DNA from 3 places in the Bacillus sp. WC2507 genome. Region 3 is predicted to be linked to each of the others. Evidence: riboswitches for the same ligand, from Rfam matches in the RefSeq annotation. Region 3 holds a riboswitch; each other region holds the start of a gene.
The links. A riboswitch is a leader RNA that binds a small molecule or an ion and turns the genes downstream of it on or off. The one in region 3 is predicted to bind S-adenosylmethionine.

Region 1 (10,889 bases), 2.6 Mb from region 3:
GGACAATTTTTCTTCATTATGTTTTTAGTTTTATTCTTCTTTGCAACGTTAACCTCTGCAATTTCTATGCTTGAAATTGTAGTAGCATCTGTTGCGAAAGATAATGAGAAAAAGCGTCCGTCAGCATCGTTATTAATTGGTATTCTTATTTTTGCAGTTGGAATCCCGTCAGCATTATCATTTGGAATTATGAGTGATGTGAAAATATTTGGTAAGACATTCTTTGATTTCGTCGATTTTTCGGTAAGTAATGTATTGCTGCCGTTAGGAGTACTAGCTATTTCGCTATTTGTACCAAATAAAATGAGTAAAGAAATGTTAATGAAAGAATTAGAAGTTACAGAAACGAAAGGGAAAACATTATTTAATATTTGGTTCTTCTTGCTTCGTTATGTTATTCCAGTAACTGTGATTATTGTATTTTTAAATGCAATAGGCGTACTTAAAATGTTTGCATAATAAAAAGACGGAGAAATCTCCGTCTTTTTATTATGCTGTAGGTGTATTTAATAAACGATTATATGCTTTATAGGCTGTTACGACTGCTACGAATGATCCGATTAAAAATAATGCTGAACCACCAAATGTAAATAGCCGGCCAATATAAGTTTCTCTAGCCTCTTCGATTTTTTGTTGTAATTGCGTATTCATATGATTCACCTCGTAAAATATAGGCATTTAGTTGTAGTCTATGTGGAATGCCTATAGTGTGTGAAGTGGAAATAAAAAAACTCGGTATGCACCGAGTTTTTTTATAATCCGATATAAGGAGATGGATCAACTGCGTTTGTTTTGCCGACATTCCATTCTCCAAGGTGAAGTTCGAAGTGTAAATGCTGTCCGTATGATTGACCAGTGTTCCCCATAAATCCAAGTTGAGTTCCTTGTTTTACAGTTTGTCCATTAGATACAGAACGGCTACTCATATGAGCGTATACTGTTGTGTATGTTTTTCCGTTAATACGGTGAGATAAGTACACAACATTTCCGTAACTAGATGATAATTCTGAGCGAATAACAACGCCATCAGCAGCAGCAATAATTGGTACGGTTCCTGAAGCTGCGATATCGATTCCTTTATGGTTATCTATAGAGCGCACGCCAAACCCAGAAGTTTTTGATCCAGCTGCTGGCTTAATAAAGCCGCCAATATTTGTATCGTGTGGTGTTGGAGCTGCTTGAGCTTTTTGAGCAGATGTAGTAGCTTGTTTACGAGCTTCTTCTGCCTTGCGGGCTTCTTCAGCTTTACGAGCCTCTTCGGCACGTTTTTCTTCTTCAATTGCTTTTTGAACAGCTTGACGCTGGTTTTCTAAAATACCTTTGGATTCTTCTAATCCTTCAATCTCTGAATCTACTTTTGCTACTTTCGTATGTAGATCACTAATAAAGGTTTGCTGCTGTTGCTGATTCGTTTGCAACTCTTGTTGTTTTTGAACTAATTTCTGTTCGGATTCTTTTAATTGTTGCTCTTTTTTCTCAACAGCCTCTTTTTCAGTTGCTACAGCATTTTGGTCAGTTGTTTGCTTTTTCACAATATCTGTATCATTGTTTAAAATTAAACTTACAGAGTACATATTATCAACAAGATCTGCAATGTTTGTAGAATTTGTTAATACCTCTGTAATGATATTTGTACGAGGTTTTTCTTGCATAGATTGTAAACGTTGCTTAATAACTTCCTGACGCGTATCTATGTTTGTTTGTAATTGCTCTATATGTTTCTTTTTTTCAGCGATTACTTGTTGTGTTTTACTAATTTCTTTTTTTGTATCGTTTAATTCAGCTTCGTTTTTATTAATAGAAGTAGTTAGGTCGTCGATTTTCTTTTGTAATTCTTGAATTTCCTTTTCTATTTGTTCTTTCTCGGCTGATTTATTTTGTAAGTCATTTTGTTTTCCTTCTAATTCAGATTGAATATTAGATAATTTATCTTGATTCGTTTCAGCGTATGCGGGTGAAAGAAACGGAGAAACAAAAATCGTTCCTGCTGCTAAAACACTGAACGCTGTAAATTTCTTTTTCATGGTTGTCTGGCTCCTTTCCCTATGAATGTTATATATCATAAGAAGAAGGGTGTCTATCGTTGTAACCATAATGTAAAGAAAATTTTATAAAATTGCTAAGTTTTGTCGGAAATTATCGTCTTTTAACGATAATTTTCACGGTAGATGGATTTTTAAAATTCATGTAAAAAGGATGTATTATTTAATTTTCGTTGTAAAATAAAGGGAAAAATACATTTGTTTTATATAGTGAAATATTAGATGAGAATCCAATAAAACACTGATAAGGAATCGTTCTCATGTGAGGTTTTCTGACATGGGTTTTGTTTTTGTCAAGAAAATTATTTGCGTTCGGGCAAACTTATTTTGTTGTCAGATTTAAAATTTTGATTTATGATTTTTAACAGGGACAAAATGTAGTGAATTGTCGAATAATATGTAATACTCTTAATTTCATGTTTTTATAGAGATAGAATGAGAGATAGAGTGACACATCGAAGAGGGGGTTACAACAAATATGAAAAGAATAGGACTTGCATGGCAAATATTAATAGGACTTGCGCTTGGTATTGCAGTTGGGGCGATTTTCTTTGATAATCCAGCGGTTGTGAAATATTTACAACCAATTGGTGATATTTTCATCCGATTAATTAAAATGATCGTTGTACCAATTGTTGTAGCAAGTATTGTTGTTGGGGTTGCTGGTGTTGGCGATGTTAAAAAACTAGGCCGACTAGGCGGAAAAACAATTCTTTATTTTGAAATTATTACAACAATTGCAATTATTGTCGGTCTATTAATTGCGAATATTTTCCAACCGGGAAAAGGCGTAAATATGGATCAGTTAACGAAGACAGATATTTCAAAATATACACATACGACAGAGCAAGTGCAAAGTCATTCATTTGCAGATACATTTGTAAATATTGTTCCAACGAACATTATGAAGTCATTAGCTGACGGAGATATGCTTGCTATTATCTTCTTCTCTGTATTATTTGGTTTAGGTGTAGCAGCAATTGGTGAAAGAGGAAGACCGGTTCTTCAATTTTTCCAAGGTGTAGCTGATGCAATGTTTTATGTAACAAACCAAGTTATGAAATTTGCACCATTTGGTGTGTTTGCACTAATTGGTGTTACAGTTTCTACATTCGGTCTAGCTTCATTAATTCCATTAGGGAAATTACTTATTGTCGTATATGGAGCAATGATCTTCTTCGTCGTAGTTGTCTTAGGACTTACAGCGAAAATATTTGGAATTAATATTTTCCAATTCTTTAAGATTTTAAAAGACGAGCTGATCTTAGCATATTCTACAGCGAGTTCAGAAACAGTTTTACCGAAAATCATGGAGAAAATGGAGAAGTTCGGTTGTCCGAAAGCAATTACATCTTTCGTTATTCCGACAGGTTATTCATTTAACTTAGATGGATCAACTTTATATCAAGCAATTGCGGCTATTTTCTTAGCACAAATGTACGGTATTGATTTATCTATTACACAACAAATTACATTATTACTTGTATTAATGGTTACATCAAAAGGTATCGCAGGTGTACCAGGCGTATCATTCGTTGTATTATTAGCGACACTTGGTACAGTAGGTATTCCACCTGAAGGTTTAGCATTCATCGCTGGTATTGACCGTATTTTAGATATGGCTCGTACAGCAGTTAACGTTGTAGGAAACTCTTTAGCAGCTGTAGTTATGTCTAAGTGGGAAGGTCAATATGACGCTGAAAAAGGACAAGCTTATTTGAAAGAGATTTCTGAAAAAGGACAAGCGGCTTAATTATAATATGAACAAGCTCTCACATAATATGTGGGAGCTTTTCTGTATATAGAAGAGGAGTAGACGTAATGAAACGTAAATATGGTGACGGTTCTTCGTGGAAGCGACTAATAGAGAAGGATTATACGGTTAAGAAAATAGAAGAGGGAATGCTAGGAATACTGGAAATGAAAAAGGTGAAAGAACCAAGTTGTAAAGAATATGATGGTAAAGAACTTTGTATTGCAGCGGATCAGTATACGTGGATTCAATATTTCATAGACGGGAAAAACTTTGCGATTACGGCTATGTTAGATGATCAGAAAAAATTAGTGCAATATTATATCGATGTGGCGAAAGAATATGAAATAGACGACCGTGGTTTACCGTATTTTGATGATTTATATTTAGATGTAGTGTTATTAGCGAATGGTAAGATGTATGTACTAGATGAAGATGAGCTAGAGGGTGCTTATAAAAGTGGCGATGTTACAAAAGGAGAGTACGAGTTAGCTTGGTACACTACGAAATGGATAATAGCTGCAATAAAGAATAGTGAATTTTATTGGATTTCAATATTGGAAGAAGAAATCAAAAAGTTAAAATGATTGTTGTATTCAAATTTTTGCATAATTACCAAAAAAATCTATACAAAAAATAATTGACTTTTGTTTTGTAAGCGAGTAAAGTTAGGGAAGAAATTATTATTAAAAAATAAATATGAAACCTTCTTATAAAGAGAGGCGGAGGGACTGGCCCTACGATGCCTCGGCAGCGGACTCGATTTCAGAGTGCTGTGCCAAATCCAGCAAGCATGTGCTTGAAAGATGAGAAGAGTGTTTCTTATAGATGTATAAGACCTCTTCTCATTGGAAGAGGTCTTTTGTTATTCATTAGAAAAAGGTTGAAACTAGGGAGAGATGGTACTTTGAAAGAAACGAGAGGAAATGGTTTGGCTTTATTACCACTTGGAATATTTTTGGCGCTATTTATTGGTTCTGGAATTATTACAGGTGATTTCTATAAATTGCCGATACTTGTAGCGATTTCAATTGCTGTAGGAGTCGCTTTAGCAATGAATCGTAAAGAAAGTTTTAATGTAAAAGTGGAACGATTTGCTAAAGGTGCAGGGAACCCAGATATTATGATTATGGTTTTGATTTTTGTACTGGCGGGAGCGTTTTCTGAAACAGCAAAATGGATGGGCGGCGTTGATTCTACAGTTAACTTAGCGTTATCAATTTTACCGCAAGGATTTATCGTAGCTGGAATTTTTGTTATAGGGGCATTTATTTCATTAGCGATGGGAACTTCAATGGGAACAATTGCTGCATTAGCACCAATTGCTGTAGGTATTAGTGGGCAAACTGATATCTCAATTGCACTTACGATGGCTACTGTCGTAGGCGGAGCGATGTTTGGTGATAATTTATCATTTATTTCAGATACAACAATCGCAGCTGTACGTTCACAAGGAACAGAAATGAAAGATAAGTTTAAAACGAACTTTTTAATTGTATTACCAGCAGCTATTATTACAATTGTACTTTTAGTAATCGTCACTTTAGGAAGCGATACGCAGATTAAAGCGCATAGCTTTGACTGGATAAAGATTTTACCTTATGCAGGAGTACTTATTACAGCGCTACTTGGTTGGAATGTACTTATCGTGTTAACTGGTGGAACTGTACTATCTGGCGTTATCGGTCTTTTAGATGGAAGTTACACGTTAGAGAGTTTCTTTAAAAGTGTAACGACTGGAATGGGCGGTATGATGGAGTTAGTATTACTAGCTATTTTAATTGGCGGTATGGTCGAACTGATTCAATATAATGGTGGCATTCAATATTTAATGAATATTTTAACGCGTAACATTCGTTCAAAAAAAGGAGCAGAGTTTGGTATTGCTGGCTTAGTGAGTATGACGAATATGTGTACAGCGAATAATACAATTTCTATTATCTTTACAGGTCCACTTGCGAAAAATATTGCAGATCAATATGAAATTGATCCTCGTAAATCAGCGAGTGTATTAGATCTTTTCTCATGTTGTGTGCAAGGATTAATTCCGTATGGTGCGCAAATGTTAACGGCAGCAGGATTTGCGGCGTTATCTCCAATTGAATTGTTGCCATATGCGTTTTATCCAATCTTAGTTGGAGTATGTGGAATCATTTCTATATTAATTGGTTTCCCGAGGTTTTCTAAAGTAGCGGGAAAGAAAGAGTATCATAAAACAGCATAATGAATAGTAACGAAAGCCGTACAGAGAATATTCTCTGTACGGCTTTTTATGTGCGATAAAAGAGTAAAGCATCCGATCTTACCGCATGTTTTTACAAAAGGCTGAATGCAACTCGGTCTTAAGTCTGAGTCAAAAACGGTTCTTAAGCTCGTTATGGAAACATGAAAAAATAGTTAAGATAAGAGTATCAAATCGAAGGGAGGCAAGCACAAGATGAAACAATTTCTAGCGTTTATCGCGGCCGGTATTTTGGCTTTAATTGCTCTTGGTAGTCTTGCTGGTATTGTAGGATTCGCAATCGGAGCAGGAGTTGTGTACTGGAGCTATAAATCATTTGTGCGAGCTAAATCATTTTTTGGAAAGTTAGCTTGGGGTATTGTTGGTTTAATCGGTTTATCCATTGCACTTTCTCATTCCCCAGCACTAATCGGTATCGCAGCATTAGTAGTTTTATACTACGGATACCGTGAGTGGAAAAAAGAAAAAGATGTAGTTGTTGATTCTGCTCCAGAAAGTTCTAAACCATATAGTAACTTTGAAGATGAGTGGAACAAGTTAATGAAAAACTAATATAAAATAAATCAAATTTATAAAGTAGAAGAGAGGAAGATTATAATGAAACAATCTTTATTCGGACGTGTACGCGATGCAATTTTAGCAGATTTTCATAATGTGTTAGATGAGAAAGAAAGAAAAAATCCAATCGCTATGTTAAATCAATATTTACGAGATAGTGAGCGTGAAATAACAAAAATTGAGAAGTTAATTCAGCGCCATAAAACATTAAAATCTAATTTCGCTCGTGAGCTTGAGCAAGCACGTTATTTCGTTAATAAAAGATCAAAGCAAGCGATCATCGCACAAGAAGCAGGCGAACTACAACTGCATGAGCGTGCGTTAGAAGAAGTAGCTTATTATGAAGGGCAAGTAACTCGATTAGAAGAAATGTATGCAGGTGTTGTAGAGCAAATTGATGAGTTAGAGCGTCGTCTTGCTGAGATGAAAAATAAATTAAAAGAAATGCACGCGAAACGTATGGAATTAATGGCACGTGAAAATATGGCACATGCTAATCGCCGTATGAATACTGCGATGCATAAAATGGATGAAAATAATCCGTTCTTACGCTTTGAAGAAATTGAAGATCATATTCGCGATATAGAAACTCGTATGAATGAGGGGCATGAACGTGACACATTTGATATGAAGATTGCAAAGCTTGAGCGTGAAATGAAAGAAAAGAATGATGTATCGTTAACGAAAGAGTTAACAAAATAATAGTAGTATATTATAAAACAGGCTTATGATATAGTGATAGGAGAAAAGGTGTTGGAAAGCAATGCCTTTTCTTCTATGTATATGTGACAAGAAGGGGGGAGCTGAAATGAAGAAGCATTTTTCAAAAACACAATTAATGGGGATGCTCCTCATCATATTTGGATTTGGTCTATTTCTTGATATGATACTTGGACATTTTGAACCAGGTGGTCTCATTTTTGCATTTATTATGCTTATGTTTGGAAGGCATTATCGTAAAAAGAATCGTTATGTACGGGGAAATGTATTTTTATTTGTTGGTGGTATCGTATTATTATTCTTCTTATTTTCATCAGCAGCATTTGTTCTTGTCGTATTTGCTTGTTTAGCTTTAATTGGTTATCAACTGATTCAACAAGGGCATCAGCAAAAAGCAATGAAGGTTGAAATTAAAGAAAAAGGGATTATAGATGAAGAGAAGCAAATATATCGTACAGAACCATATTTAAAAAATATGTTTGTAGGTAATGTACGAATGATGGATCATATTTATGAACTTGAGGATATTAATGTTCAATATGGTGCTTGTGATGTTGAAATAGATTTAACAACTGCCATGATTCCAGAAGGAGAAACGGTAATTGTTATTCGAGGTGTAGTAGGTAATATTCGTTTATATGTGCCGTATGATATTGAACTGTCATTAAATCATTCTGTTATTGTCGGACGTGTGCTCCTGCCAGGACATGAGGAAACAGGGTTTAATCGCAATGTTACATTTAGAACAGAGCAGTATAAAGAAGCTCCTCGTCGTATTAAAATTATTTCTTCGCTTGTCGTAGGCGATACGGAAGTGAGGAAAGTATAATGAAGAAACAAAAAAATATTTCGTGGATGTATATTCGTTACTCTATGTTGTCCTCAGTTAGTATCGCACTTATTTGTACAATTGTATATGTATGGAAAAGTGAGCAACAAGTTTATGATTTATTATGGAAAGAATCCATCGCTTCTGTTCCAATTGGCTTGTTTATTATGACTACAAGTTTACTTATCGGGGGAATTGTAGGGTATGCAATCGGTTACTATATAGAGCAGCGTATACAAGGATTAAATACTTTTCTATTTGAAGTAGAGCGAGGGAATTTTCCGAGTGATGTTTCGTTTACTGCAGATGATGAATTTCATGAAGTGGAACGAAAAGTAATCGGTCTTGCTCGTCGATTAGAGGAGCAAGCTGGACTCTTTCAAAAAGTAACGAATGAACGAGCTCATTGGAATGAAGAGATGAGACAAGAAGCGATTTCCCAAGAAAGGCATCGATTGGCGAGGGAGCTGCATGATTCTGTAAGTCAGCAGCTTTTTGCAATGTCAATGATGATGTCGGCTATTAATGAACAAGTAGCTGAAATTCCAGAAACGACGACAAAGCAGTTGCAGCTCGTTGAAAATATGGTTGTAAATGCACAATCGGAAATGAGAGCATTGCTTCTTCATTTACGCCCTGTACAATTAGAAGGTAAGAAACTGACACAAGGTATAGAAGAATTATTGACGGAATTATCGCGAAAGCAACATATGAAAATTGAATGGCTAATCGAGCCAATAGAATTGAAAAAAGGTGTAGAAGATCATTTATTTCGTATTGTGCAAGAAGCTTTATCCAATACTTTACGACATGCGAAAGCGAAGAAAACGGAAGTACGTCTTCGGAAAATTGATCAATATGCAATTCTAAAAATCATTGATGATGGCGTTGGATTTGAAGTCGGAGTGAATAAGGCTGGTTCATATGGTTTAAGATCAATGCAAGAGCGTGTTCATGAAATTGGTGGGACATTAAAAGTACTTAGTTTCCCGGCTAAAGGGACGCAAATAGAAGTAAAAGTACCGATTATGATTGAGAGAGGGGGAGAATCATGATAAAAGTGTTACTTGTCGATGATCATGAAATGGTTCGAATGGGTGTATCAGCATATTTATCAACGCAGCCAGATATCGAAGTAGTTGGAGAAGCTGAAAATGGAAGAAAAGGTTCAGAGTTAGCACTGCAATTAAGACCAGATATTATTTTGATGGATCTTGTCATGGATGAGATGGATGGGGTTGAAGCAACACGTGCTATTATTCAGGAATGGCCAGAAGCGAAAATTGTAGTTGTAACGAGCTTTTTAGATGATGAGAAATTGTATCCTGTTATTGAGGCGGGAGCGACAAGTTATTTATTAAAAACATCAAGAGCGAGTGATATAGCAGACGCTGTACGAGCTACTTATGATGGAGAAACGGTATTAGAGCCAAAAGTTACTGGTAAAATGATGTCTCGTATGCGTCAGAAGAAAGAACAACCTTTGCATGAGGAGTTAACAGAAAGAGAGTCTGAAATTTTGTTATTAATTGCAGAGGGGAAAAGTAATCAAGAGATTGCAGATGAATTGTTTATAGCCCTCAAAACAGTAAAGACACATGTGAGTAATATTTTAAATAAGCTAAATGTAAGTGACCGGACACAGGCGGTTATTTATGCGTTTAGACATCAATTGACGAAATGATAAAGTGAAACTTTAATCAGTGGGGGGCTATCCCACTGATTATTAGTTTACGCCAAATCTTTTTATTGACGTTAATAAATGTAAGCGTTAACATTAAGTTGTTAACAGTACATACAAAGGGGAGAGAGTGTATGTTAGTTCAAACGATATTTGGCATGGATAAGTCTAAAAAATTAGGGGATTATGTGAACGCATTACAAGCGCTTTGTGAACAATATAATGTTGAAACAGATAAAATTGCAATTGTTGAGGCGACAGAAGAGTACTATTTATTCTTAGTAAAGCAAGAAGATTGCTATGATGTTGTTAAAGTAGAAACAGTGGATACAAATATCGAATATTATACGAAAGCGTATAAAATAAGCAGTTTTAATCATACTGCTTATCAAAAGTAAAAAACTCCCTTTCGGGAGTTTTTTTAGGATGCTTTTACTTCGCGGGAATCGGTTATTAAGGGAACTTTTTTCGCACCGCTTAACTTAGCGATTGTAAGGCCGATAATAGCCCCGGCTAATGAAGGTATTAGCCAGCCAATTCCTTCATTATATAAAGGGATAAATTCAAAATATGGTGTGATAAATGAAACTGAAATACCACCTTGTTTTAATCCGTCAAATACGCTTACGATTGCAGCCCCAATTAAAGCACCTACATAAACAGAGCGATATCCGCCGAAATATTTATGAAGTAACGATAGTAGAACAAGTACAATTGCAACTGGATATACAACAAGTAGAATTGGAACAGAGATGGCAATAATTTTCGTTAAACCTAAGTTGGCAACTAATAATCCTAATGCACAAATGATGCTCGCGAACGTTTTGTATGAAAATGTAGTCAATAATGTTGAGAAATATTGACTACATGCAGATACAAGTCCAACACATGTTGTTAAGCAAGCAAGTGTAACAATTAATGCTAGTAGAAGTAGGCCATATGGACCGAATAATTGTTGTACGATAACAGTGAGTAGCTGTCCTCCATTTTTAGCGTATCCGAGAGAGACGCTAGTCGCACCAAGCCAACCAAGTGCGCCATATACAAGTACGAGACCAGTAGCG
Region 2 (13,254 bases), 210 kb from region 3:
GTGACGATTGGAAAAGGAACGAAGATTCACGGCCCTTCTTTTATTGGAGAAGGAGCAAAGATTGGTGCTGGAGCTGTAATTGAGCCGTACTCTATTATTGGGAAAAATAGTATTGTTTCAAATTATTCTCATCTTCAAAAAAGTATTGTTTTTGCAAATGCACACATTGGGCAGTATTGCGAGCTATTAGAAACGACAATAGGAGAGCATACAATGGTGGAAGATGACGTTACACTGTTTCAAAAAAGCATTGTAGCGGATCATTGTCATATAGGGAAAAGTACGGTAATTAAGCAAAAGGGAAAACTATGGCCATATAAGGCAATTGACAGCTATTCGGTAGTAGGATCGGCTGGTGTACAAGAAAGTGAAAAGAGTGCAGGATGGTTGCAAAAAAGCCGCATTGTAGGAAGAGGTAATGTTGAGATTACTCCTCAATTTATTGTAAAGGTTGCGATGGCGTACGGATCTCTTTTTGCCAAAGGAGAAAGTATATTAATCGGGAGTCAAGAACATATAGAAACGACTTCTTATAAAAATCTTTTTCTTCATGCGATTCATGGTATCGGGATTCATACGATGGAATGTAAAGAAATGAACGAATCGCTTTTTCAGTACAGTATTCAGGATTTACAATGTGCAGGTGGGGTTTTCATTCAAGTGGAAAATGAAAAAGAGGTTGTTATAAAGTTGTATGGTAAGGATGGGGTACAATTAACGTATAAGCAACAAAAAGCGATAGAACAAGTATATATGTCTGAGTCGTTTTATTACGTATGTGAGAAAGAAATGGGACGGAATAAGCTAGTCCACGTTTCTTTACATGATTATATAGAGGTTGTATTGGAGCGCATTGATATTGAAAAAATACAAAAACAGAAGTTTCATCTTCTTATTAATAAGAGAAATGATATGTTACAACATTTACTTATGCACTTTTTGCAAAGGCTTGGATGCACGGTTACGTGGATTTATGCGGGCGAACAAAAGGATCATGTGAAAGCATTGATGAAATCAAGCAAAGCAAATATGGCGCTTATGTTTTCAGAGCAAGGAAATTATTTCGAGTTATATGATAATCATAGTAATATTTACCAGGGAACAGATTTTGAAGAAGTAGATATTCCGGATTTATTACTTGAATCGGCAGGAAATATCTACCCGATGTCTTTGAAATTAGGAGAATGTTACCTTCTATTTTATACGCAGGATGAAAAAAAGTCGTTTCAAGCGAGATGGAAGCGAGATATTTTATATCGAATTGGGAAATTATTTGAGCTAATAGCATTGCAGGGAAAGACATTTCTCAGCATAGTAGAGCAATCACCTCCGCTCTATCTACTTTGTGATGAAGTGGTATGTTCATGGAATGAAAAAGGGAAAGTAATGAGGAAATTATTAGCTGATATGGAAAGAAAAGAAGAAGGTATATTTGAAGGCGTACAGTTCAAATATACGGAAAAAGAGTGGTCTTATATCGTTTCTGACACAAAACAACCGAAATTTTTAGTGTATTCGCATGCTAGAAACCCAGTAATAGCAAGGGAAAACATGAAAAATCTTATAGAAAAAATTAGACAATATCAAAAGGTGTAGAATTTTTATTTTAAAAGTGGTATTATAGTATAGTCTGATTTAAGTTATTAGTACTGGAGGGAAATAAGAATGCGTGTGAATATTACTCTAGCATGTACAGAATGCGGAGATCGTAACTATATCTCAAAGAAAAACAAACGTAACAACGCTGAGCGTATCGAGCTTAAAAAGTATTGCAAGCGTGACAAGAAGTCTACGTTACACCGTGAAACAAAGTAAGCAGTAGGAATATTTTCCTACTGTTTCTTTTTTTATTCGATTCCTCTGTTAAAAGTGATACACTATCATCGTAGAGCAAAGTATCACTGTGAGGGGGAAAATGTGTGAGAGAAGAGAAACTACGTTTACGTAAACAAATAATAGAGCACATGAATTCTTTATCAGAAGAACGATATACAACTTTATCAGAGCAAATTGCATTTTCGTTGTATGCGCAAAAAGAGTGGGCTGAAGCTAAAACAATTGGAATCACTCTCTCAATGGAAAATGAAGTGAATACATATCCTATTATCGAAAAAGCTTGGGAAGAGGGAAAGAAAGTTGTTGTTCCGAAGTGTAATAAAGGAACACGAACAATGTCCTTCCGGCACATTAGTAATTTTGATCAATTAGAAACAGTGTATATGAATTTACGTGAACCAATTCCAGCGCTTACGGAAGAAGTGAATGCAGATGAAATTGATCTTCAAATCGTGCCAGGCGTAGCTTATACAGAGCGAGGAGAGCGGATTGGATATGGCGGTGGCTATTATGATCGTTATCTCGTGCATTATAAAGGGAAAACGCTATCATTAGCTTATAGTTTTCAAATGGTAAAGCATATTCCAGTAGAGCCGTTTGATAAAAATGTAGAAAAAATTATTACAGAAAAAGGAACAATGGTTAAAAATGGGCTTGTATAGACAAATAAAAATTGACGAGACTTTTTCTTCTTGATTATAATAAAATATGTGAACGTTTTCTTATTATAGTTTTTTATAGTAAGTGAGCATAGAGGGTGATGAAATGGTATCTATTTATGATATTCAGCAATTGCTAAAGAAATTTGGTACGATTATTTATACGGGAGATCGAATTGCAGATTTACAATTAATGCAAGATGAATTGCGTGAATTAAATCAATCACAGCTAATCGATCCACAAGACTATCAAACAGCTTTATTTTTATTGAAGCAAGAAATTCAAAAAGAGCTAAATAAGAATTAGATAAAGGTAGGTAAGCAACATGGAAGAGAAATGGTTAGTTGGTGTTGACCTTGGTGGTACAACGATTAAATTAGCATTTATTAATGTGTACGGTGAAATTTTACATAAGTGGGAAATCCCTACGAATACAAATGAGCAAGGAAAACATATTACGCTTGATGTAGCGAAAGCGATTGATAAAAAGTTAGAAGAGTTAGGTGAATTAAAAAGTAAGTTAATTGGTATTGGTATGGGAGCTCCTGGTCCTGTACACGTGGCGTCTGGAATGATATATGAAGCTGTTAACTTAGGATGGAAAAACTATCCGTTAAAAGATTTATTAGAAGTAGAAACAGGATTACCTGTTGTTATTGATAATGATGCAAACTTAGCAGCACTTGGTGAAATGTGGAAAGGTGCTGGTGAAGGAGCAAAAGATTTAATTTGTATGACACTTGGCACTGGTGTTGGTGGCGGTGTAATTGCCAATGGTGAGATTGTACACGGCGTAAGCGGTGCTGCTGGTGAGATTGGACACATTACAGTAGTTACAGAGAATGCTTTTCCATGTAATTGCGGGAAGTCTGGTTGCCTAGAAACTGTAGCATCTGCAACGGGTATTGTACGTGTTGCTATGCAAAAAATACAAGAGACTGATAAAGAGAGTATGCTACGTTCTATGTTAGCAGAAGAAGGGCGTATTACATCAAAAGACGTATTTGAAGCACATGGACAAGGTGATGAACTAGCAGGCGAAGTAGTAGAAAAAGTAGCTTCTTATTTAGGATTAGCTGTAGCGAACCTTTCTAGCACGTTGAACCCAGAGAAAATTGTTATTGGTGGCGGCGTTTCTAAAGCTGGAGATGCACTATTAGAACCAATTCAACGTTATTTCGAGCAATATGCTTTCTCACGTGCTGTAAAGAGCACGAAGCTAGCTATTGCAACACTTGGTAATGACGCAGGTGTTATCGGAGGAGCTTGGCTTGTAAAAAAGCACAAATACGAAGTGAAGATGATATAAGTTATGAACTATGAAAAGAGGAAGGGGAAACCCTTCCTCTTTTTGTGTGAAATCTTGATGAAGAATAACATGTAAATGAATTAAGCTGCCGGTGGGTACCCGTTATATAGAACAGTCATGATCGTAAACCATCCGAAAACGAGTACAGTTGCAATTGCAAAGCCGCTCGCGAAAAAGTTCTTTTCACGAAGTGTTCTAAGCGTAGCAAATACAGCTAACAGAGTGACAAGCGTAAAAATAATAACAAGGCCCATACAATATCCTCCTCTGTCTACCCATTCCTTAATATGAGTTTTTGGAATATTTACTCTTTTATATTGTACATGTTTTAAAAATGATTGTCGAGATAGCATCCTTTCTTTTCCTAAGAGAAAAAAATGTTGTATCATTGAAAGTAAGTTTAATAATTGGAGGAGATTTTCATATGAAATGGACACAAATGCCGTTAGGCCCATTACAAACGAATGCTTATATTTTAACGAATGATCAAAATGAGTGTATTATCTTTGACCCTGGTCACGAAGGAGAGAAGCTCGTTACATATTTACAAGAAGCGCAGTTAAAGCCACTAGCTGTTTTATTAACCCATGCTCACTTTGATCATATTGGTGCTGTTGACGCGGTAAGAGACGCTTTCCATATTCCTGTGTACGTACATAAAGAAGAAGAAGATTGGTTAGGCGATGCAACTGTAAATGGCTCTCAAATTTTTATGATGAATCGCAGCATTACAGCAAAACCAGCAGATCATATTATTGATGCAGAAGGTACATTAGCAATTGGTTCATTTAATTTTGAGGTTTTTGAGACGCCAGGACATTCTCCAGGCAGTATTTCTTATTATTGTAAAGAGGCGAATGCTGTATTTTCTGGAGATGTATTGTTCCAAATGAGTATCGGAAGAACTGATTTACCTGGTGGGAGCTTTGCTGAATTAATTGGAAGTATTGAAGAAAAATTATTTGTATTACCTGATGAAACAGCAGTGCTATGTGGACATGGTCCAGAAACAAGCATTGGTTTTGAAAAAGAAAATAATCCATTTTTACAGTAAGGAGTCATTATGGGGATGGAGCTTATTTTAAAAGAATGGATGGCGAAAGAGAAGGATTATTCAATTTCATATAGTACGTATATGAACCTCGTATTGTATACAGAGGGACATGGTTATTATATGAAGGAACGTGAGAAAATTGGAAGACAAGGGGATTTTTTTACAAGTAGTAACGTATCCTCTGTTTTTGCAAAAACATTTGCTAAGTTTTTTATTCGTCTTGTTGAAAATGGTGAAGTTGCTCCGAATATTTGTGAGATTGGTGGGGGAACAGGAAAGTTTGCCTATGATGTTTTACAAGAATGGAAGCAATTGTCTCCAGAAACCTTTATTGATTTAAACTATTCATTGATTGAAATGAGCCCTTTTCATAGAAAATTACAGCAGAAAAATCTTTGTTCGTTTTCTAATGTGGCATATTATACGTCGCATAGTGAAATGGGGGAATCATTCGAAGGAATTCTTTTTTCGAATGAGTTATTTGATGCATTTCCTGTTGAAGTAATTCAGAAGAGAAATGGAATATTGTATGAAGTACGTGTTACATACACAGAAGAGGGGAAACTTGCAGAAGTATGTAGACCGTTACATAAAAGCATCGGTCGATACTTATTGAAATATAATATTCACCTTGTTGAAGGTCAGCGTTTTGAAGTGTCGATTGCGATGGAAGAATATATAAAAGAAATTGCGAAATGGTTTCAACGAGGTGTATGTATTACAGTTGATTATGGATACACAAAAGAAGAATGGATGCATCCTGCACATCAAGAAGGAAGCTTACGAGGGTATTATGAGCATAAGTTAATCCGTAATCCTTTAGCACATCCAGGTGAAATGGATCTTACTACTCATATTCATTGGGACGAACTAAAAGAGATGTTTAGCCTGCAAGGTATGCAGACAGTATGGCATAAGAAGCAAGCTGAGTTTTTGTTAGCAGCAGGAATATTAGATCAGCTTACCGATCATCAGGATAGGAATCCTTTTTCTGAAACTCAAAAACAAAATCGTGCAGTTCGTTCGATGATTTTGAGCGGAGGATTAGGGAGTGCATTTGATGTTGTTATACATACGAAACATATGCAACAGTTACACTTAGATCGGTATTTGAAACTATAAAAAAACAAGACACAGCATATTTCTGTGTCTTGTTTTTTAATACGACTTATGTAGCATCATATATTTCCTCTCATGATATATATTTATATTAAAGATATGAGATGAAAAATATAAAATACGTCCTTTTTTCTCTGTTTATGAGTCCCTAACCTAATAATACGCGAACGAGTTGAATAATTGTCTCGTTTTCTACTTTGTAATAGATTTCCAATCCTTTTCTTTCACTTGAAACGATTTTAGCGCTTTTTAACTTTGCTAAATGCTGTGAAATTGTAGATTGTGGCATGTTTAAGCCAGTGTACATTGTAGAAACATTGCTTGGACCACGTTCAATTAATCCTTTTACAATACATAAGCGAACAGGATGAGCAAGTACTTTCAATAATTCTGCATTGCTTTCATATAGTTCAATTTCTTTTTGAAAGGTTTCTAACATGTTCTTTTCCACCTCCGTGTGAGCTGTTATACCATACTATACATACCAAAAAATCAAAGAAAAGAAAACAGTTGTTGCAGAAAAAAAGTCCTAAAGTAAAGAAATTGTAAGAAAAGAGACCCTGATGTAAATAAAGTAGATGATTTAGCACGGTTTTGTAAAATGACATTTTTGGGTGAAAATTTAGATGCGTTTTAAAAATTGAAAGATATAGATATATTTGTAACACAATCTTACCATGATTTTCTTATTCTTTCAAATGAATATACAAAATTTTTAAAATAATATGACAAAGGAATTATAATGATATATATAGAATATAAAACAGGTTAAAAGAAAAGAAGCTGAATGTAATCAGCTCCTTTATGGTGAAAATGAAATGTTTGAGTATAGCTGATAAATCTTAGAATTGCCAAGTCATTAGTTATGTATTCTAGCATTCATCGTTCATCAACTTTAAAAATCTACGGTTCCATATATTCTCATAAAAATCAATTGTCTCTTTTGCGGACATAAATGGATTATGTAACGTAGAGGTTGTTTTCTGTACCATGAAGTTTTCGTATCCTAGTCCATGGGCAAATTTAATTGTAGCATCCATGCAGTACTCTGTTTGGGCACCACAAAACTCAATACGATGTACAGATAATTGATCTAAAATCTCTTTTAAGTTTGTTTTATAAAATGAATTGGCATGTGTTTTTCTTACAAAAAAATCTTGTTCTTGAACATCTAAATCAGCATGAATAGCCCAAAGTTCTTTTTCGGGTACTAAATCATCATCGCAATGTTGAACGAAAAGAATTGGTTTATTTGTTTTTCTGTATGAAGAAATTCTTTTATTTACTTTTGTAAGTAAATTTTGTAAATCAAATAAATGCTCTTCGCTATAACATACTCCATTTTGTAAATCGATAACGATTAAAACATCTGCACAAGTATCCATTATTTTTGCCCCTTTTTTACTTCTTAATATATCAATTAATTCATTACTTGGAAATAGATGGTGCTCTGTCGTTTTTTATGAACTATACGAAAAGTGAAAAATATACTTAACAGCATAAAAAAGAAGATATGATAACTTAATTTCATATCTTCTATTCTCTCTATGCATTTACAGGTTCTTCTACATAAGAAAGGGCATTTTCAAAATCGGATATTAAATCGTCAACATTTTCAAGGCCGACGGATAACCGAAGTAATGAATTAGAAATCCCTCTTTCATCACGAGCTTCTTGTGACAATGCTGCATGTGACATTTTAGCTGGGTAGGAAAGAATCGATTCGACAGCACCTAAACTAACCGCAAAGACAGGTAATTTTACTTTTGATAGAAATTGGCGGAGTGCGTCTTCTGATTGTAAAGTGAAAGATAGGACAGCTCCGGCTGATGTAGCTTGAGATTGTTGAATATTAAATCCAAGATGTGATTGTAAGCCAGGATAATAGACATTTTGAACTTTAGCGTGCTCTTGTAAATAGTGTGCAATTTTATTGGCGTTTGCAGCTGAATGCTCAAGACGTACATGCAATGTTTTTAGACCACGAAGCACGAGAGAACAATCTTGAGGGCCTAAAATAGCGCCGAATGCATTTTGTAAAAATCCAAGTTTTTGAGCGAGTTCGGCATCTTTTACAACCGCTAATCCGGCAGTAACATCACTATGACCAGCAATGAATTTTGTGGCACTATGAAGAACGACATCGGCGCCAAGGTCAAGTGGCTTCTGGAATAGTGGTGTCAAAAATGTATTATCAACAAAAGTAAGGGCGTCAATAGATTTTGCAAGTTTAGAAACAGCACGAATATCTGTCACTTTTAAAAGCGGATTAGAGGGTGTTTCCACATAAAAGAGTTTTGTATTTGGCTTAATGTTTTGCTTTATTTCTTCTAAATTAGTCATATCAACAAATGTATGGGAAACACCGTAACGGGAGAGAACTTCAGTTATAATTCGATAAGTGCCTCCGTATACGTCTTCTGAAATGAGTACGTGATCACCTTGTGAAAGAAGGAGGAATGCAGTAGAAATCGCTGCAATCCCTGATGCGAAGGCAAATCCTTTTGTTCCGCCTTCTAATAAAGCAATGATATCTTCAAGAGCTTCACGAGTTGGATTACCAGATCGGCTATAGTCATATTTTCCGAACGTATCTACATCAAACTGGTGGAATGTTGATGTATTATAGATGGGAACGTTAACAGCTCCTGTTTGCGAGTCATGTTTATATTGGTTGTGCAGTAAGAGTGTATCTATAGAATAACTCATATTCTTACACCTTCTTTTACAAGTTTAATGGCTTGCTGTAAGTCTTGAATTAAATCGTTACTATTTTCAATGCCAACGGAAAATCGCAGAAGACGATTACATACACCGTTTGCTGTTCTGATTTCTTCAGGAATATCAGCGTGTGTTTGCGTTGCTGGATATGTCATTAAACTTTCAACACCACCAAGACTTTCAGCGAATGTAATTAAGGATAAAGATTGTAAGAATGGATTGATCCATGTTTCATCTTTCAGACGAAATGAGATCATGCCGCCTCTTCCAGGATAAAATACATCTGTCACCCCGTCTTCATCATTTAAATAAGCGACAACTGCTTTTGCATTTTCTTCATGTTGTCTCATACGAAGCGCTAACGTTTTCATACCACGAATTAATAGCCATGAGTCAAATGGGCTTAAGACCGCACCAGAGGCATTATGATAATGAGCGATTTCCTCACAAAGTTCCTTACCTTTTGCAACGACAAGTCCGCTTAGGACATCGTTATGTCCTCCTAAATATTTTGTTGCGCTATGAAGTACAATGTCAGCACCTTCTGTTAATGGTTGCTGTATATAAGGTGTGTAGAATGTGTTGTCTACAATAAGAAGTAGTCCGTGTCTTTTCGCTACAGTTGCGACAGCGGCAATATCAGTAACTTGCATTAATGGATTAGTCGGAGTTTCTATGAAAATAGCCTTTGTTTCAATTGTGATAGACTGCTCAATTTGTTTAATAGATTGTGTATTTACGTATCTACATCGAACGTTCCACTTTTTTTCGTGCTCAGAAAATAATCGATAAGTGCCCCCGTATAAATCTTCGGATACAATAAGTTCATCTCCGGAACGGAATAGGGAAAGGACAAGGAGAACAGCTGCCATCCCTGAACTACAGGCATAACCTTGTTCACCGTATTCTAAATCTGCGATTGCCTGTTCTAAAAGGCCGCGAGTTGGATTGCCAGTTCGTGAGTAGTCAAAGCCAGTAGATTTGCCAATTCCTTCATGACGATAAGCAGTTGAGAAATAAACAGGTGGATTAACAGTTCCTGTTGTAGTTTCGCTCCGGTTTCCGATTTGTGCTAGTTTTGTTTCGATAGTTGACATGTGAAAATTCCTCCCTTTTAAATTAACAATTAAGTGAATGTAAAATAAAAAAAGCCTTCTAAGAAGAAGGCTTTCGGTTTGAATAGAGTCTTCTTCTCATCTGTCAAATCTTTCACAATTTGCTGGAATTAGCACCTTATTAACAAATGTTAATGGTTGCTGAGGCGTCGTAGGGCCAGTCCCTCTACCTCTCTAGATAAGAATGTTCGTATGAAATTTTATTATGTTTTTAACTTTACAACAAAAGATAATTGAATTGCAACTTTATTTTAAATAATTTTTATTTTTCCGCAAGTGTCATTGACTTTTGCATTTGTGCGTGCTAAATTTATTAAAAAATTAGCAAACATTGTTAAAAGGGGAACGCATTTCCTTTTAGCTACATAAATAAAATAATAAAGACAACTCTTATTGAGAGCGGTGGAGGGAAAGGCCCTGTGAAACCCGGCAACCTTCAAACGAAATGTTTGAAACGGTGCTAATACCTGCAAAACGAATGTTTTGCATAATAAGAGGAGGAACAATTATGTCCCCCTCTTCAAAGTGAAGAGGGGGTTTTTATATTGATAGAAATGAGGGAGATTTGTGAAATTACTAGATTTATTGTCAAAAGGAATTGTAATAGGTGACGGTGCGGTTGGGACGTTATTACATTCACATGGTTTGCAAAGTAGTTTTGAAGAATTGAATATATCTGATCCAGATTTAATTATATCGATTCATAAGCAATATGTAGCTGCTGGGGCAGATGTGATTCAAACAAATACGTACGGAGCAAATGAAGCAAAATTACGTATGTATGGTTTAGAAAATCAAGTTACTGAAATTAATAGAGCGGCAGTAAAACTGGCGAAAGCATCTGTTACCGACAAAAATGCAATTTTAGGAACAATTGGCGGTATGAAACATATCGGAGCTGTTACGACAACTGATATGGAGCGAGAATTTATGTTGTTGGAACAGGCAAGTGCATTATTAGAAGAACAGGTTGATGGACTGCTATTAGAGACTTTCTATGATGAGTTTGAATTACTTCATGCTGTTCAGGTGTTACGAAAACAAACGAATATTCCAATTGTAGCTCAATTAGCGTTACATGAGGCAGGTACGACTCAAAATGGAAATGATGTAAATGAAATATTAAAACAGCTATTAGATTACGGTGCAAATGTTGTTGGATTGAACTGCCAACTAGGGCCACTTCATATGACGGAAGCTTTTAAAATGATATCGATTCCTCAAAATGGCTACTTGTCAGCATATCCAAATGCAGGTCTTCCAAATTATGTGGAGGGACGTTACGTATATGAAGGAAGTCCGGCTTATTTCGAAGCGATGACACCGAAATTTATTGAGCAAGGTATTCGGTTATTGGGTGGTTGTTGTGGCACGACTCCAGAACATATTGAAAGTATGAAACGTGCTACTCTAAATGTTACGCCTGTAATAGAAAAGGATACGATTCAAAGACCAAAAGTAGTTCATACACATGAGAAACGTTCAAAAGCTCATGTCACTTTAGCAGAGAAAGCAAAAAAACAAACGACAGTAGTAGTGGAATTAGATCCACCGAAAACGTTAGATACGCAGCGGTTTTTTGAAGGCGCAAGAGCATTGAAAAGAGCTGGAGCAGATGCTATTACTCTAGCAGATAATTCATTAGCATCGCCTCGCATCTCGAATATGGCAATGGGAGCATTATTAACGAAGCATGATATTCCAGTATTGACGCATTTAACGTGTAGAGATCATAACGTCATCGGACTACAATCTCATTTACTAGGCCTATCAGCGTTAGGTATGGAAGAAGTGTTAGCTTTAACTGGTGATCCAGCACGTGTTGGTGATTTTCCAGGTGCCACTTCTGTATATGATTTGTCCTCTATTGAGCTCATTAAAATGATTAAAGAAATGAATGATGGGCGCTCTATTTTAGGGAAATCAATAGGTCCAGCAACAAGATTTTCAGTGGGAGGTGCGTTTAACCCGCATGTAAGACATTTAAAAGCAGCGGTTAAGCGAATGGAACGGAAAATAGATGCTGGAGCAGAATATTTCTTAACTCAGCCGATTTACGATGTCGCGTTAATGGAAGAAGTGTATGAAGCGACAAAACATTTGGAACAACCGCTTTTTATTGGGATTATGCCATTAATAAGTAAACGGAATGCAGATTTTCTTCATTTTGAGGTGCCAGGAATTACGCTACCTGAAGAAATAAGGGAGAGAATGGATGGACATGAAACGAAAGAGGCAGCAATTGAGGAAGGAATTCGCATTTCACAAGAACTAATTGATGCGGCGATGAAATATTTTAACGGCATTTATCTTATTACACCATTTCTAAAATATGAAATTACAGAACACCTTGTTAAATATGTGAGAGAAAAGCAAGAAGTGAAAGAAGGTATTAATTGATGAAACGTATAGAAGAAAAATTACAAAATAACATCTTAATATTAGATGGTGCAATGGGGACAATGATCCAGCAAGAGGACTTAACTGCGGAAGATTTCGGAGGAGAAGAGTACGAAGGCTGTAATGAATATTTAGTAGAAACAAGGCCTGATGTCATTTTAAAGATTCATAAAGCTTATATTGAAGCTGGTGCGGATATTATTGAAACAAATACATTTGGGGCGACGAATATTGTATTAAATGATTATGAGTTGTCTCATTTAGATGAGGAACTAAATGAGAAAGCAGCACGTTTAGCAAAGCAAGCTGTTATAGAAAGCGGGAAGGAAGTATATGTTGCGGGAGCAATGGGGCCGACAACGAAAGCGATTAGTGTTACTGGTGGTGTGACGTTTGAAGAATTAATTGAAGCCTATACACGGCAGGCAAGAGGATTATTGAATGGAGAAGTTGATGTATTACTCGTTGAGACGAGTCAAGATATGCGTAATGTGAAGGCAGCTTATATTGGAATTCAAGCAGCTTTTGATGAACTAAATACAATTGTTCCTATTATGATTTCGGGAACGATTGAACCGATGGGAACGACTCTGGCTGGGCAAACAATTGAGGCTTTTTACTTATCGATAGAACATATGAAGCCGTTATCGGTTGGGTTAAACTGTGCGACTGGTCCGGAGTTTATGAGAGACCATATTCGTTCACTATCTGATTTATCGGAGTGTTACATTTCTTGTTATCCAAATGCAGGCCTTCCTGATGAAGATGGACATTATCATGAATCTCCATCTTCTCTCGCCGAAAAAGTGAAGCGATTTGCCGAAGAAGGATGGGTTAATATTATCGGTGGTTGTTGTGGCACAACACCAGAACATATAAAAGCAATGAAATCCGCGTTAGCGTCTCTGAAGCCGCGTGAACACCGTGAACGAGATGGACATGGTGTTAGTGGATTAGAGGCACTACAATATGATGATTCTATGAGGCCGTTATTTGTTGGAGAAAGAACAAACGTTATTGGATCACGTAAATTTAAACGA
Region 3 (7,197 bases):
GCTTTTTCTAGTAAAATATCAGAGAATTGCTCAGATGTATATCCTTCTGGTACAGGAAGCCATGCAAAGAATGATCCTGTTGGAATGTCTACATTCCAACCAATTGAGTGACAAGCTGAAATAAGAGCATTTCTGCGAGATTCGTAACTATTTACAAGATCTACGACGCAAGATTGTGAACTTAAAAGTGCTTCACGGGCAGCATCTTGAACTGCACCAAAAATACTAACATACATATGATCTTGTAATAAGTTAATTGTTTCAATGACACTTTCATTCCCTACGGCAAAAGCAATACGCCATCCAGCCATATTGAAAGTTTTCGATAAAGTGTAAATTTCAATTCCTGTATCTTTGGCACCGTCTGCTTGTAAGAAACTAACGGGCTTTTGACCATCAAACCCAATAGCACCGTAAGCAAAATCGTGAACAACTAATATATTATGTTTATTTGCAAAATGAATGGTCTCATCAAAGAAATCTTTTGATGCAGTAGCACCGGTAGGATTATTTGGATAGTTTAAAAACATTAATTTCGCACGCTCGGCAATAGAGTTATCAATTTTTGTATAATCTGGTAAAAAATTATTTTCTGCAATAAGCGGCATTGTTTCAAATTGTGCTTTTGCTAAAGCAACTCCTGATAAATAATCTGGATAGCCTGGATCTGGAACAAGAATAGTATCACCAGGGTTTGTAAAACAAACTGGTAACTCTACTAATCCAGCCTTTCCGCCAAACAAAATAGCAACTTCTGTTTTTGGATTTACTACTACATCATATTCACGTTGATAGAATGTTGCCACGGCTTCTTTTAAGCTTTCGTGTCCGCGAAATGGCGGATATTTATGATGAACGGTCTTTTCAGCAGCATTTTGTAAAGCTTTTACGATATGCTGCGGTGTTGGTTGATCTGGATTACCTTGACCTAGATTAATAACATCGTGACCAGCTGCAACGACTTTGTTAACTTTTGCAACAAGTGAAGCGAAAAATTGTGTTGGCAATGATGTTACTATCTCAGAAGGTTGAAATAATTTCATACTTTCCACCTCTTTTGAAAGTTGTTACAATTCTAGTGACAAATGATATAATCTTTCCAGTATTTTGTAAAGAAAAAATTATGAATGGGGCTGACAAAATGAAAGTCGCATGTATTCAAATGGATATTGTCTTTGGAGATGTAGAAAAAAATATTGAGAACGCTAAAAGTAAAATAAGCGAAGCGATGAAGGAAAGACCAGATGTTATCGTCTTACCAGAACTATGGACAACAGGATATGATTTAACAAGACTTTCTGAAATTGCAGATAGGGATGGATTGCAAACGAAAGAAAAGCTGAAAGAATGGTCGAAGCAATATGGTGTACATATTGTCGGTGGGTCTATAGCGAAGCAAGCAGAGCAAGGTGTTACAAATACAATGTATGTAGTAAACAAGGAAGGAGAACTAGTCAATGAATATAGTAAAGTTCATTTATTTCAGCTTATGGATGAACATAAATATTTAATCGCTGGAAATAGTACAGGTGAATTTAAGCTAGATGATGTTGAGTGCGCCGGCACAATTTGTTATGACATTCGTTTCCCAGAGTGGATGCGTGTTCATACTGCTAAAGGTGCAAAGGTTTTATTTGTTGTAGCAGAATGGCCATTAGTTCGTTTAGCACATTGGCGTTTGTTATTGCAAGCAAGAGCAGTCGAAAATCAGTGTTATGTTGTTGCATGTAATAGGGCAGGAAAGGATCCGAATAATGAGTTTGCCGGTCATTCTTTAATTGTCGATCCTTGGGGCGAAGTTGTTGTGGAAGCGAATGAAGAAGAATCAATTTTATTTGGAGAGCTTACATTCGAGAAAATTAAAGAAGTACGCAAAGGAATTCCGGTTTTTGCAGATCGTCGTCCAGAATTATACAAATAAAATGTTGACAAGTGATTTTTATTCTTGGTATAGTCTTCAACATAAAGTTAAAAATTCAAAAAATTATACAACTCTTATCAAGAGCAGGTGGAGGGATTTGGCCCGATGAAGCCCAGCAACCGACCGTAATACCATTGTGAAATGGGGCGTTTATTTACGCCAAAAGGCACGGTGCTAATTCCAGCAGAAAGTTTACTTTCTGGCAGATAAGAGGGGAGAAGATAAACTTCAAACCTCTTTCTTAGTGGAAAGAGGTTTTTCTGTGTTAGAAAAACCTCTGAATTTAAAAGGGGGAGAAGACGATGGGATATTATTCATTAACTGAAACAACAGCTATACAATATGCAAAAGAACACGGTTATTTTGAAAAGAAAGCAAATGTAGTTTGTCATGAAATTGGAGATGGAAATTTAAATTACGTGTTCAAATTAGATGATGGAGAGAAGTCTATTATATTAAAACAAGCATTGCCATATGCGAAAGTAGTTGGTGAGAGCTGGCCATTGTCTATAAAAAGAGCAACGATTGAAAGCAAGGCACTGCAAATCTTTGCGAAGTATGTACCAGATTATGTTCCGGTAGTGTACAGTCATGATGAAGAGTTAGCGGTAACAGTCATAGAAGACTTATCAAGGTTAACAATTACAAGAAGGGGATTGATAGGCGGAGAAGAGTACCCACTTTTATCTCAGCATATCGGTCGTTTTCTAGCACATGTTTTATTTTACACCTCAGATTTCGGTTTGCAGTCAGAAGAGAAAAGGGTACTAGAAGGTACATTTGTAAACCCAGACCTTTGTAAGATTACAGAAGATTTAGTGTTTACAGATCCGTTCGGTCATTACGATACGAATGATTATGAGCCGGAGTTACAACTAGCGGTTGATGAATTGTGGAGTGACAAAACTTTAAAGTTAAAAGTCGCGCAATATAAATATAAATTTTTAACGAGAAAAGAAGCGCTTATTCACGGTGATTTACATACTGGTAGTATTTTTTCATCACCTTCTGAAACGAAAGTGATTGATCCGGAATTTGCAACATATGGCCCATTTGGATTTGATCTTGGTCAATTTATTGCAAATCTATTATTAAATGCTCTATCTAGAGAAGAAGAACAGAGAAATTTGCTATTTTTCCATATAGAGAAGACGTGGAGTTATTTTGTAGAAACTTTTACGAGGTTATGGATTGGAGAAGGTGTAGAGGCATATACGAAAGAAAAGCAATGGCTACCAATTATTTTGCAAAATATTTTTACGGATGCTGTCGGATTTGCCGGATGTGAGCTTATCCGTAGAACAATTGGCTTAGCACATGTAGCTGATTTAGATGAAATAGCAAATAAAGAAGCGAGAATTCAAGCTAAGAAACAAGCGCTATCCTTAGGTAAAGAACTAATAAAATATGAATCTAAGAGTGCTGATATTCAACTGTTCCGAACATTATTTCAACAGACGGTTTCTGGAGGGATAAAAGCATGAGTACAATTGTTACTATTCCGAGGTCTGTCAGTTGGAAAGGGGATGCTATTGCAGTATTAAATCAAACAAAGTTGCCGCATAGCACAGAATATAAAACATTAACGACGATTGAAGAGGTATGGAAGAGTATTGTCATGTTAGAAGTGCGAGGAGCACCTGCAATTGGAATTGTAGCTGCATTTGGCTTGGCGCTTGCATCCAAAAAATATAACACTGTACATATGGAAGAATTTCAAAAGAAGTTTAATAGAGATTGTAATTATTTAGGAACATCACGTCCGACAGCAGTCAATTTATTTTGGGCAATCGATCGTATGAGAGAATCTATTCAAGATATTACTACAATAAAAGAAGCACAAAAAATATTAGAAGAAGAAGCGCTTCTCATTCAGCAAGAAGATGAAGCGGTATGCCGGAGTATTGGAGAACATGCATTAACATGCTTTAAAGACGGGAATAATATTTTAACAATTTGTAACGCTGGCAGTATTGCAACTGCTAGATATGGTACTGCATTAGCACCGTTTTATATTGGGAAAGAAAAAGGTGTACATTTACATGCGTATGCGTGTGAAACGAGACCTGTTTTACAAGGCGGACGTTTAACGACCTGGGAATTAAAACAGGCAGATATTGATGTAACACTTATTACAGATAATACGGCAGCGCATGCTATTCAAACGAAAGAAATAAACGCGATTATTGTAGGGGCGGACCGAATTGTTGCAAATGGAGATACAGCAAATAAAATCGGAACAATGAATTTAGCGATATTAGCAAAGTATTTCGATATCCCGTTCTACGTTGCAGCTCCGTTATCTACGTTTGATATTACGAAACAAACAGGTGCAGAAATTGTTATTGAAGAAAGAGATGAAACAGAAGTTACGAAAATTTTTGGGAAACAAGTGGCGCCAATTGGAACTGATGTTTATAATCCTGCATTTGACGTAACACCTAATGAATTAATTACAGGTATTATTACTGAAAAAGGAATTATACGTGGGGATTATAAGCGAGAAATTGCATCATTGTTTGAAAAAACAAGCTAATACATAATAGCTTGTTTTTTTATGCCTAAATATGTTCTTTTCTCTTATTTATATAATGAAAGGAGGCGAAAAAGATGGAAGAGTGGATCAAAATGATAGGTAATGTAGGGTTTCCCATTGTTGTAACATTATATCTACTCCATCGAATTGAAAGTAAATTAGATGGGGTAATTGTTGCAATAGAAAAGTTGCCGCGGCAATTACTACAGTATGACGATCCTCGGGATAAAAAATAAGGTTTGCTCTTCGTGAGCAAACCTTATTTTTTATCCCGCATTAATGGGCAGTAAGACCCCACCTTAAACTTCAGTGAAAGCAAAGAAGTTAGGTGGGGGATAAAGAAAACCCCCACTCAATAAAGTTTCACTTTATTGAGCAGTATAACCACCATCGATAACGACAGCTTGTCCAGTTATCCCTTTAGCTTTTTCACTTGCTAAAAACATAGCATAATCCGCGATTTCTTGTACTTGTAATAAGCGTTTTTGTGGTACAAGTGGATAAATGACATCTTCTAAAACATTTTCAAGTGGTACATTTCGTGTAGTAGCTAAATCTTGTAGTTGATTACGCACAAGAGGGGTATCGACGTAACCAGGACAAAGAGCATTTACAGTAATACCGTGAGTAGCGCCTTCTAAAGCGGCAACTTTTGTTAATCCAATTACGCCATGTTTCGCGCTATTGTAGGCAGCTTTTCCAGCGAATCCAACGAGGCCATTAATGGAAGCTACATTAATAATACGACCATATTTTTGCTTTTTCATAATTGGGAAAGCATGCTTAATTGCGATAAAAGGGGCGATTTGCATAATTTTAATAAGTAGTTCGAACTTTTCGGTTGGAAAATCTTCAATTGGTGACACGTGTTGCATTCCTGCGTTGTTAATTAATATATCTAATGAACCGAAATGATTAATTGTTTGAGAAATTGCAGCTGTAACTTCTTCTTCAGATGTAACATCACATTTTAAACCGATAGCTTGATAGCCTTCTTTTTGTAATTGGTTAGCAGCTTCTATTGCACGTTCTTCAAGACGATCGGTAATAACAACTTTTGCACCTTCTTTTGCAAAAGCGTTTCCCATTTCATAACCAATACCACTTGCAGCACCTGTTAAAAAAACAACTCGATTCGTAACCATGGTGAAAAACATCCTTTCGTAATAAAGTTCTCATATTGCTCTATTTAGAGAGTGGATAATAAAAATCCTGCAAAGATTTGGAAAAATATCGCTAGCTATCTTGCTTTACAAAATAGTCCTTGCTATACTATTTTGTAAAGCAAGATACTTACGCTTGTCTATCTTGTAAAACAAGATAGTGGGAGGATTTGAGTTATGTCGACAAGTCAAATGCTGAAAGGGATTTTAGAAGGATGCTTACTTGCTATTATTTCTGAAGGTGAAATATACGGTTATGAAATGAGTGAAAAGCTAGCGAAGTATGGCTTTACCATGGCAAGTGAAGGAAGTATTTATCCGTTATTAATACGAATGCAAAAGGAAGGATTAATAACAAGTGTAATGAAGGAATCTCCATCTGGACCAAAGCGAAAATACTATACATTAACAGAAAAAGGCGAGGAAGCACTTAATGAATTTATGGATCGCTGGGAAGCGATGCAAAGTAGTGTAGAGCGTCTACTTGAGGGGAAGGGGAGAAAAAAATAATGCTATCCAGTGAAGCACGAAAGTTTTTATTAGATATGAGATTATTTTTAGCGGCAAAGAGTGTGAAAGAAAGTGACATCGAAAGCTTTATCGAAGACGCAGAACTTCATTTAATAGAAGGTGAGAGTGATGGGAAAAGCGTAGAAGAAATTTTCGGAAGCTCACCGAAAGAATATGCAAATGAACTTGTAAAAGTAATGGAAAGGGATAGACAGGAAACGTGGAAGCAAATTGGATTTACGGTAATGAATATCGTGTCGTTTTGGATTATTGCTTCCATCTTAATAGTGAATAACGGAGTTTTACAAATTTCACTTATTCAGTGCATTGGCTATAGTTTTACATTGATCGTAGCTGTAATGGGTCCTAATTTTCTACTTCGGAAAATGACCTTCGTAACAAGATTTACAAAAACATGGTTTTCTATGTGGTCTTTAGTCATGATTGCGCCAATGTTTTTAATAGGAGCTGTTAGTATATTAGATGTGATATATCCTACAAAAATGCTCACATTCACCGAAATGCAAAGTTATATATTAGCTGGAGGTATTTTTATTATCACAGTAGCGATAAATATGTATGTTGAAGGATGGTTTAAAAACTTATATTTAATTATTCCACTTTCTATTATGTTAGTGTTTAAAACATTTACATCTGAAGATCTCGTGCCAATGTTATTTCAAATTATATGTTTATATGGAAGTTTATTTATTTTAATTTTCCTTGAAATTATGATGAAGACGAATAGAAGAGAAACTGTTTAATAAGGGAGGGATTATTATGAAGATTTCTAAAGAAGGGAAAAAGTTTTTAATTGATACGAAAGTGTATTTAATAACAAAGGGAATGAAAGAAGAAGATGTGGATGCCTTTATAGAAGATGCAGAGCTTCATTTAATAGAAGGAGAGCAAGAAGGAAAGACGGTAAGTGATATATTTGGTGATTCACCAAAAGAGTATGCGGAAGAATTAGCGAAAGAGATGGAGAAGGATAAAGGCGGGAGTATAAAGACTATTTTAGGAATGATAATTGGGATAGGTGGATATTGGTTACTTACAAATATTTT

Region 1: linked by a shared signal. The riboswitch ahead of ACUN28_RS22205 (Na+/H+ antiporter NhaC family protein) and the one ahead of mtnK (S-methyl-5-thioribose kinase) in region 3 are both predicted to bind S-adenosylmethionine.
Region 2: linked by a shared signal. The riboswitch ahead of ACUN28_RS07780 (bifunctional homocysteine S-methyltransferase/methylenetetrahydrofolate reductase) and the one ahead of mtnK (S-methyl-5-thioribose kinase) in region 3 are both predicted to bind S-adenosylmethionine.

What each region holds. Positions count from the first base shown of each region.
Region 1 is NZ_JBQXPN010000001.1:4,212,357-4,223,245, reverse strand. It holds gene ACUN28_RS22230 (sodium-dependent transporter) at 1-459, shown strand, start outside; gene ACUN28_RS22225 (hypothetical protein) at 490-651, opposite strand; gene ACUN28_RS22220 (murein hydrolase activator EnvC family protein) at 753-2,024, opposite strand; gene gltP (glutamate/aspartate:proton symporter GltP) at 2,521-3,795, shown strand; gene ACUN28_RS22210 (DUF402 domain-containing protein) at 3,864-4,382, shown strand; SAM riboswitch class I at 4,503-4,608, shown strand; gene ACUN28_RS22205 (Na+/H+ antiporter NhaC family protein) at 4,703-6,019, shown strand; gene ACUN28_RS22200 (lmo0954 family membrane protein) at 6,233-6,589, shown strand; gene ACUN28_RS22195 (PspA/IM30 family protein) at 6,635-7,297, shown strand; gene liaF (cell wall-active antibiotics response protein LiaF) at 7,404-8,144, shown strand; gene ACUN28_RS22185 (sensor histidine kinase) at 8,144-9,199, shown strand; gene ACUN28_RS22180 (response regulator) at 9,196-9,828, shown strand; gene ACUN28_RS22175 (DUF3922 domain-containing protein) at 9,927-10,223, shown strand; gene brnQ3 (branched-chain amino acid transport system II carrier protein BrnQ3) at 10,247-10,889, opposite strand, start outside.
Region 2 is NZ_JBQXPN010000001.1:1,442,940-1,456,193, forward strand. It holds gene ACUN28_RS07720 (sugar phosphate nucleotidyltransferase) at 1-1,596, shown strand, start outside; gene rpmG (50S ribosomal protein L33) at 1,666-1,815, shown strand; gene ACUN28_RS07730 (5-formyltetrahydrofolate cyclo-ligase) at 1,920-2,498, shown strand; gene ACUN28_RS07735 (YqgQ family protein) at 2,602-2,802, shown strand; gene glcK (glucokinase) at 2,822-3,805, shown strand; gene ACUN28_RS07745 (DUF2759 domain-containing protein) at 3,886-4,059, opposite strand; gene ACUN28_RS07750 (MBL fold metallo-hydrolase) at 4,230-4,859, shown strand; gene ACUN28_RS07755 (class I SAM-dependent methyltransferase) at 4,869-5,981, shown strand; gene ACUN28_RS07760 (ArsR/SmtB family transcription factor) at 6,127-6,417, opposite strand; gene ACUN28_RS07765 (cysteine hydrolase family protein) at 6,851-7,363, opposite strand; gene metC (cystathionine beta-lyase) at 7,524-8,687, opposite strand; gene metI (cystathionine gamma-synthase/O-acetylhomoserine thiolyase) at 8,684-9,796, opposite strand; SAM riboswitch class I at 9,890-9,999, opposite strand; SAM riboswitch class I at 10,202-10,311, shown strand; gene ACUN28_RS07780 (bifunctional homocysteine S-methyltransferase/methylenetetrahydrofolate reductase) at 10,382-12,214, shown strand; gene metH (methionine synthase) at 12,214-13,254, shown strand, end outside.
Region 3 is NZ_JBQXPN010000001.1:1,660,122-1,667,318, forward strand. It holds gene ACUN28_RS08980 (pyridoxal phosphate-dependent aminotransferase) at 1-1,043, opposite strand, end outside; gene ACUN28_RS08985 (carbon-nitrogen family hydrolase) at 1,058-1,921, shown strand; SAM riboswitch class I at 1,993-2,134, shown strand; gene mtnK (S-methyl-5-thioribose kinase) at 2,224-3,405, shown strand; gene mtnA (S-methyl-5-thioribose-1-phosphate isomerase) at 3,402-4,457, shown strand; gene ACUN28_RS09000 (YvrJ family protein) at 4,532-4,693, shown strand; gene ACUN28_RS09005 (3-hydroxybutyrate dehydrogenase) at 4,826-5,602, opposite strand; gene ACUN28_RS09010 (PadR family transcriptional regulator) at 5,798-6,130, shown strand; gene ACUN28_RS09015 (DUF1129 domain-containing protein) at 6,130-6,894, shown strand; gene ACUN28_RS09020 (DUF1129 domain-containing protein) at 6,911-7,197, shown strand, end outside.